DNA from 2 places in the Pseudomonas sp. 05N36 genome. Region 1 is predicted to be linked to the other one. Evidence: predicted binding sites of a transcription regulator. Region 1 holds the regulator's gene; the other holds the start of a gene.
The links. The regulator FliA, encoded in region 1, starts transcription of late flagellar genes. The targets are predictions, from matches to a motif close to CTAAAGTTTNNNNNNNNNNNGCCGNTAA.

Region 1 (3,413 bases):
GAGTCACGCGCTTGATCACCTGACCGGTCAGGTCCTGGTAATCCTGAGCCAGCAGAATATCGTTGAGGTTGCCCGAGACGACCTGGCTCTCCTCGACGCTACGCGTCAGGAAACCGTCGACACGCCGGGCCAGTTCGCGGAACTCTTCGGCACCGACTTCGCGGCGCATGAAACGCCCCCAGTCGGCGCTCAAGGCCTGGGCGTCAGTGCTCAGGCCATTGACCAGCGGAGTACTGTTCTCGACCAGATCCATGGTCCGGTTCGCGGCTGCTTCGGTCAGCTTGACCACATAGGACAGGCGCTCAGTGGCATCCGTGATCTGTGAGACTTCCTCGGCTTGCGGCATGTGCGGGTCAATCTGAAAATTGACGATCGCGCTATGCAGCTCGCGAGTGAGCTTGCCCACCTCCTGGTACAGGCCGCGGTCACGGGTCTGATTGAGCTCATGGATCAGTTGCACAGCGTCACCGAACCTGCCCTTTTCAAGGCTTTCGACCAGTTCGTGAGCGTGTTTTTTCAGGGTCGACTCGAAATCGCCCTGTGAAGATTCTCTTTGCTCCATAGCTCCCCCCGTGGCGCAGTGGCTCAGCACATCAACCGATGCGTTCGAATATTTTTTCGATCTTCTCTTTCAACGCCTGGGCCGTGAAGGGTTTGACCACATAGCCGTTTACACCGGCTTGAGCGGCTTCGATGATCTGCTCGCGCTTGGCTTCGGCAGTGACCATCAGCACCGGCAGGTGCTTGAGCTTTTCATCGGCGCGCACATGGCGCAGCAAGTCGATACCGGTCATGCCAGGCATGTTCCAGTCCGTTACCAGAAAGTCGATGCTCCCGCTGTTGAGAACGGGAATGGCGGTAGTACCGTCGTCCGCCTCGACCGTGTTGGTGAACCCAAGGTCACGCAACAGGTTCTTGATGATCCGCCGCATCGTTGAGAAGTCATCAACGATGAGGATTTTCATGTTCTTGTCCAATTCGACCTCCAAGCAGTCTTAAACGCGTTCAGCACCTGAACACGCCATTCAATCAATCAGGCAGAGCACTCGACGACTGTCTGGAGCACAACGGATGAAGACCGGCACAGCGTTACGCCCTGCCTGTTTCGTTCGCAGTGTCCCCACACTGCTGTCAGCGCGCTCGCCACTCCCCCAAACGCCCCCGCAAACGGGCTGCGCACTGGCTGTGTAACTGGCTGACCCGGGATTCACTGACCCCAAGGACCTCACCGATTTCCTTGAGATTCAGCTCTTCGTCGTAGTACAGCGCCAACACCAGTCGCTCACGCTCCGGCAAATTGGCAATCGCGTCCGCCAGTGCAGCCTGGAAGCGTTCATCTTCCAGGTCGCGCGACGGTTCGAGATGAGCACTCGCGCCATCCTCGTGCAGCCCTTCGTGCTCGCCGTCCTGCAAAAGATCGTCGAAGCTGAACAGGCGACTGCCCAAGGTGTCATTCAAAATCCCGTAATAATCGTCGAGACTCAATTGGAGTTCGGCCGCAACCTCGTGATCTTTAGCGTCACGTCCGGTTTTAGCTTCAATTGAGCGAATCGCGTCACTCACCATCCGGGTATTGCGGTGGACCGAGCGTGGTGCCCAGTCCCCCTTGCGGACTTCATCGAGCATCGCACCACGGATGCGGATCCCCGCGTACGTCTCGAAACTCGCACCTTTGCTCGCGTCGTACTTGGTCGACACTTCAAGCAAACCGATCATGCCTGCCTGGATCAGGTCCTCGACCTGAACGCTGGCCGGCAAGCGCGCCAACAGGTGATAGGCAATACGTTTTACCAGTGGCGCGTAACGCTCGATCAGTTCGTACTGCGCGTCACGCGCCGACTTCTTGTACAGGTTGTAACCGCTGGCTGTCATAGAACCGGACCCGCAGTTTGCTGCACCAGACGCTCGACGAAAAACTCCAGGTGCCCACGCGGGTTGGCAGGCAACGGCCAGGTATCGACTTTCTGCGCGATGGCCTTGAACGCCAGTGCACATTTGGAGCGAGGAAACGCTTCATACACGGCGCGCTGCTTCTGCACCGCCTTGCGCACACATTCGTCGTAAGGCACCGCACCGACGTATTGTAAGGCGACGTCGAGGAAGCGATCCGTGACCTTGGTCAACTTGGCGAACAGATTTCGCCCTTCCTGCGGGCTTTGCGCCATGTTGGCCAGCACGCGGAAGCGGTTCATGCCGTAATCGCGGTTGAGCAGCTTGATCAGCGCGTAGGCGTCAGTGATCGAGGTCGGCTCGTCGCACACCACCAGCAATACTTCCTGGGCGGCGCGAACAAAGCTGACGACCGACTCACCAATGCCCGCCGCCGTGTCGATCACCAAGACGTCGAGGTTATCGCCAATGTCGCTGAATGCCTGAATCAGGCCAGCATGCTGGGCCGGGCTCAGATGAACCATGCTCTGGGTACCGGACGCTGCTGGAACAATGCGAATTCCGCCCGGCCCCTGAAGTAATACATCGCGCAGTTCACAGCGGCCTTCGATGACGTCGGCCAGCGTACGCTTGGGCGTGAGCCCCAGCAGGACGTCGACGTTCGCCAGCCCCAGGTCGGCATCCAGCAGCATGACGCGCCGGCCGAGCTCAGCAAGAGCCAGGGACAAGTTCACTGACACATTAGTCTTCCCGACGCCACCTTTGCCGCCGGTCACTGCGATCACCTGTACGGGATGCATGCTGCCCATGTTCGTTCTTTACCTTGTCTTGCTTAGACGCGGACTACATGACTGGCTGCGCGCTCACGTGTGAACAATGCATGGCAGGCCATCGATGTAGATACAAATCTATTCATTATTACCTCAGCCGACACGCTTGGCCGGGCTGTGGTAGAGGTCAGCGAACATATCAGCCATGGCTTCTTCGCTGGGTTCTTCCTGCATCTGCACGCTTACGGCGCGACTGACCAACTGATGCCGGCGCGGTAAATGTAGATCATCCGGGATCCGTGGCCCGTCGGTCAGATAAGCGACAGGTAATTCGTGGCTGATTGCCAGGCTCAACACCTCGCCCAGACTCGCTGTTTCATCCAGTTTAGTCAGAATGCAGCCTGCCAGCCCGCACCGCTTGTAACTGTGATAAGCGGCAGTCAGCACCTGTTTCTGGCTGGTAGTGGCCAGCACCAGATAATTCTTCGACTTGATCCCGCGACCGGCCAGGCTTTCCAGCTGCATGCGCAACGCCGGATCACTGGCCTGCAGACCTGCCGTATCGATCAACACCACACGCTTGCGCAACAGTGGATCAAGTGCTTGCGCCAGGGACTGGCCCGGGTCGACATGAGTCACCGAGACATTGAGGATACGCCCCAGGGTCTTGAGCTGTTCCTGGGCACCAATACGGAAGCTGTCCATGCTCACCAGCGCGATGTTCTGCGCGCCGTACTTGAGCACGTAACGTGC
Region 2 (3,413 bases), on a different contig from region 1:
GGCGCGTAACGGCGGCATTGAGGAAGCCCAGGTCGAAGCTGCTGTTATGGCCGACCAGGATCGCCCGTTTGCAGCCGTTGGCTTTCAGCGCCTTGCGTATGCCACGGAAGATGTCGGTCAGTGCCGCTTCTTCACTCACGGCCATGCGCAGTGGGTGATCGAGCTTGATCCCGGTGAACTCCAGCGCCGCGGCTTCGATGTTGGCGCCTTCGAACGGTTCTACACGGAAGAAATAGGTGTGATCGGGGTACACAAAACCTTTTTCGTCCATGCTGATGGTCGTGGCGGCAATTTCCAGCAAGGCGTCAGTGGCACAGTTGAAACCACCGGTTTCAACGTCGACGACAACCGGCAAGTATCCACGGAACCTGGCTGCCATCGGGTGACGTGAACCACCTCCGCCTGAACTTTCCTGTTCGTCGTCGAAATGGTCTTCACTCACGCGTGTTCCTCCAGCAGGCGCCAGCGCAGTTTTTCACCGGCGCGCAGCGGGATGACAGTCAGCTCGCCGAACGGCAGGCTGGTTGGGGCGGTCCATTCTTCGCGGACCAGGGTAATGCGGTCGGTGTTCGCCGGCAGGCCGTAGAAGCGCGGGCCGTTGAGGCTGGCGAAGGCTTCGAGCTTGTCCAGCGCATTGCGCTGTTCAAAGGCTTCGGCGTACATCTCGATCGCGGCATAAGCGGTGTAGCAACCGGCACAGCCACACGCGGCTTCTTTGGCGTGTTGGGCGTGCGGGGCCGAGTCTGTGCCCAGGAAGAACTTCTCGCTGCCGCTGGTAGCGGCGTCAAGCAGGGCGACCTGATGGGTATTGCGCTTGAGAATCGGCAGGCAATAGAAGTGCGGACGAATCCCGCCCACCAGCATGTGGTTGCGGTTATACAGCAGGTGGTGAGCGGTGATGGTTGCGCCAACGTTGGCCGAAGCCTCGTTGACGAACTGCACGGCATCGCGGGTGGTGATGTGTTCGAACACCACTTTGAGCGTTGGGAAGCGCTCCACGACCCGACGCATGTGCTCGTCGATGAAGATTTTTTCGCGGTCGAAGACATCGACGTCGCCGCGGGTGATTTCACCGTGAATCAGCAAGGGCATCCCGACCTCGGCCATGGCCTCGATCGCAGGGAAGATCTTGTCGATGCTGGTAACACCGGAATCCGAGTTGGTGGTCGCGCCAGCCGGATACAGCTTGGCGGCGTGAACGAAACCGCTGGCCTTGGCCTCGCGAATTTCATCGGGTGTAGTCCGGTCGGTCAGGTAAAGCACCATCAACGGTTCGAAACGGCTGCCGGCCGGGCGCGCAGCGAGAATGCGCTGGCGATAGGCGTCGGCTTCAGCGGCGTTACGCACCGGTGGTACCAGGTTAGGCATGATGATGGCGCGACCAAAGGTGCGCGCGACATCCGCGACAGTATTGGGCAACACAGCACCATCGCGAAGATGAATATGCCAGTCGTCGGGACGCAGCAGGGTCAGGCGGTCGGACATTGGGGATTCCAGGCGGGTCAAACTCAAGGGAATGCTACCGGAAAAGACTCATCCAGGCACTCGCTATCAAGTTTTGCAGCAAGCAACCGATATGACAAAGGTATGCCGTAATCATGTGTATCGGTCTTTTTGTTGTAGAAGCCAGTGGAGCCTCCCGTGCGCCAGCGTTATTTAGCCTTGCTCAGCGTGTTTGCCAGCCTTCCTGCCATGGCGCTCACTTTCCAGACGCGTCTGGAGAGCATCGAGTGGACGGTCGAAGGCGACAAGTTCGAATGTCGCCTGAGCCAGCCGATTGCCGATTTCGGCTCGGGCGAGTTCGTGCGGCGCGCAGGCGAACAGGCCACCTTTCGTCTGAAGGCCTACAACCCGATGATCGCCGGCGGTTCGGCGACGTTGCTGGCCGCCGCTGCGCCTTGGCAGCCGGGGCGCGGCGATATCAATCTGGGGTCGGTCAAGGTTGGCAGCGGTGATGTGCTGTTCAACAGCTCGCAACTCCAGGCTGGACGCCTTATCGGCGGTTTGATGGACGGTCGCAGTCCGCTGATTCGTCATTATTCGCGCGATGGCGGAGTGTCGGAAGTCCGTTTGTTGCCGGTCAGTTTCAGCAAGGCCTACGCCGATTATCAGGCGTGTGTCGCCAAGTTGCTGCCGATGAATTACGAGCAGGTGAAGCAGGCTGTGGTTGGTTTTCCGGGCGGTGGTATCGATCTGGACGCGCAGGCCAAGGCCAAGCTGCAGGTCATGCTGAACTTCATGAAGGCCGACCCGACGGTCAATCACATCGAACTCGACGGTCATTCCGATAACAGTGGCAATCGCCTGACCAACCGTGACCTGTCCCGGCGCAGAGCGCTGGCGGTAATGGACTTCTTCAAGGCCAATGGCATTCAGGAGTCGCAAATCACGATGCGTTTTCACGGCGAGCGTTATCCGTTGGCCCCCAACACCAACACCGCCAATCGGGCGAAGAATCGCCGGGTCAACGTTCACCTTGAGCGCGTTGCACCCACCGATAAACCGGCGCCGCAAGTCAGCTCGGCAAGCAGTGCCGCAACGACCTCCTGAACCGGCTGAAATCGTCGCCCGCTCGACATAATCTGTCGCTTCGTCATCATAAGCTGTCGCGCCTCTGTAATTTATCCTCTCGCAGCGGTAGACTTCTCGGCTTTCCGTAGAACCCCGTGGAGTGATGGCATGGCGGACGTAAACAAGGTCGTTCTGGCGTATTCCGGCGGCCTGGACACTTCGGTGATCCTCAAGTGGCTGCAGGATACTTATAACTGTGAAGTGGTGACCTTTACCGCTGACCTGGGTCAGGGTGAAGAGGTCGAGCCGGCCCGTGCCAAGGCACAAGCCATGGGCGTAAAAGAAATCTACATCGACGATCTGCGCGAAGAATTCGTGCGTGATTTCGTTTTCCCGATGTTCCGCGCCAACACCGTTTACGAAGGCGAGTACCTGCTGGGTACTTCCATCGCTCGTCCGTTGATCGCCAAACGCCTGATCGAAATCGCCAACGAAACCGGCGCAGATGCCATTTCCCACGGCGCGACCGGCAAGGGCAACGACCAGGTTCGTTTTGAACTGGGCGCCTATGCACTCAAGCCAGGCGTGAAAGTAATTGCCCCTTGGCGTGAGTGGGACCTGCTGTCGCGCGAGAAGCTGATGGATTATGCGGCGAAGCACGCGATCCCGATCGAGCGTCACGGCAAGAAAAAATCCCCGTACTCGATGGACGCCAACCTGCTGCACATCTCCTATGAAGGCGGCGTGCTGGAAGACACCTGGACCGAGCACGAAGAAGACATGTGGCGCTGGACTGTCTCCCCGGAGAACGCTCCTGACAAGCCGCAGTACCTGGAGCTGACCTACCGCAACGGCGACATCGTTGCACTGGACGGCGTCGAAATGACTCCGGCTACCGTGCT

Region 2: the regulator FliA is predicted to act here: its motif matches at 1,551-1,578, upstream of AC1DIH_RS24845 (flagellar protein MotY).

Annotation. Positions count from the first base shown of each region.
Region 1 covers NZ_JBFTNH010000002.1:125,426-128,838, forward strand. Annotated here, with positions in the region: gene AC1DIH_RS03645 (protein phosphatase CheZ) at 1-562, opposite strand, end outside; gene AC1DIH_RS03650 (chemotaxis response regulator CheY) at 594-965, opposite strand; gene fliA (RNA polymerase sigma factor FliA) at 1,132-1,872, opposite strand; gene fleN (flagellar synthesis regulator FleN) at 1,869-2,699, opposite strand; gene flhF (flagellar biosynthesis protein FlhF) at 2,814-3,413, opposite strand, start outside.
Region 2 covers NZ_JBFTNH010000024.1:97,685-101,097, forward strand. Annotated here, with positions in the region: gene rnt (ribonuclease T) at 1-442, opposite strand, end outside; gene pyrC (dihydroorotase) at 439-1,485, opposite strand; gene AC1DIH_RS24845 (flagellar protein MotY) at 1,642-2,550, shown strand; gene AC1DIH_RS24850 (argininosuccinate synthase) at 2,680-3,413, shown strand, end outside.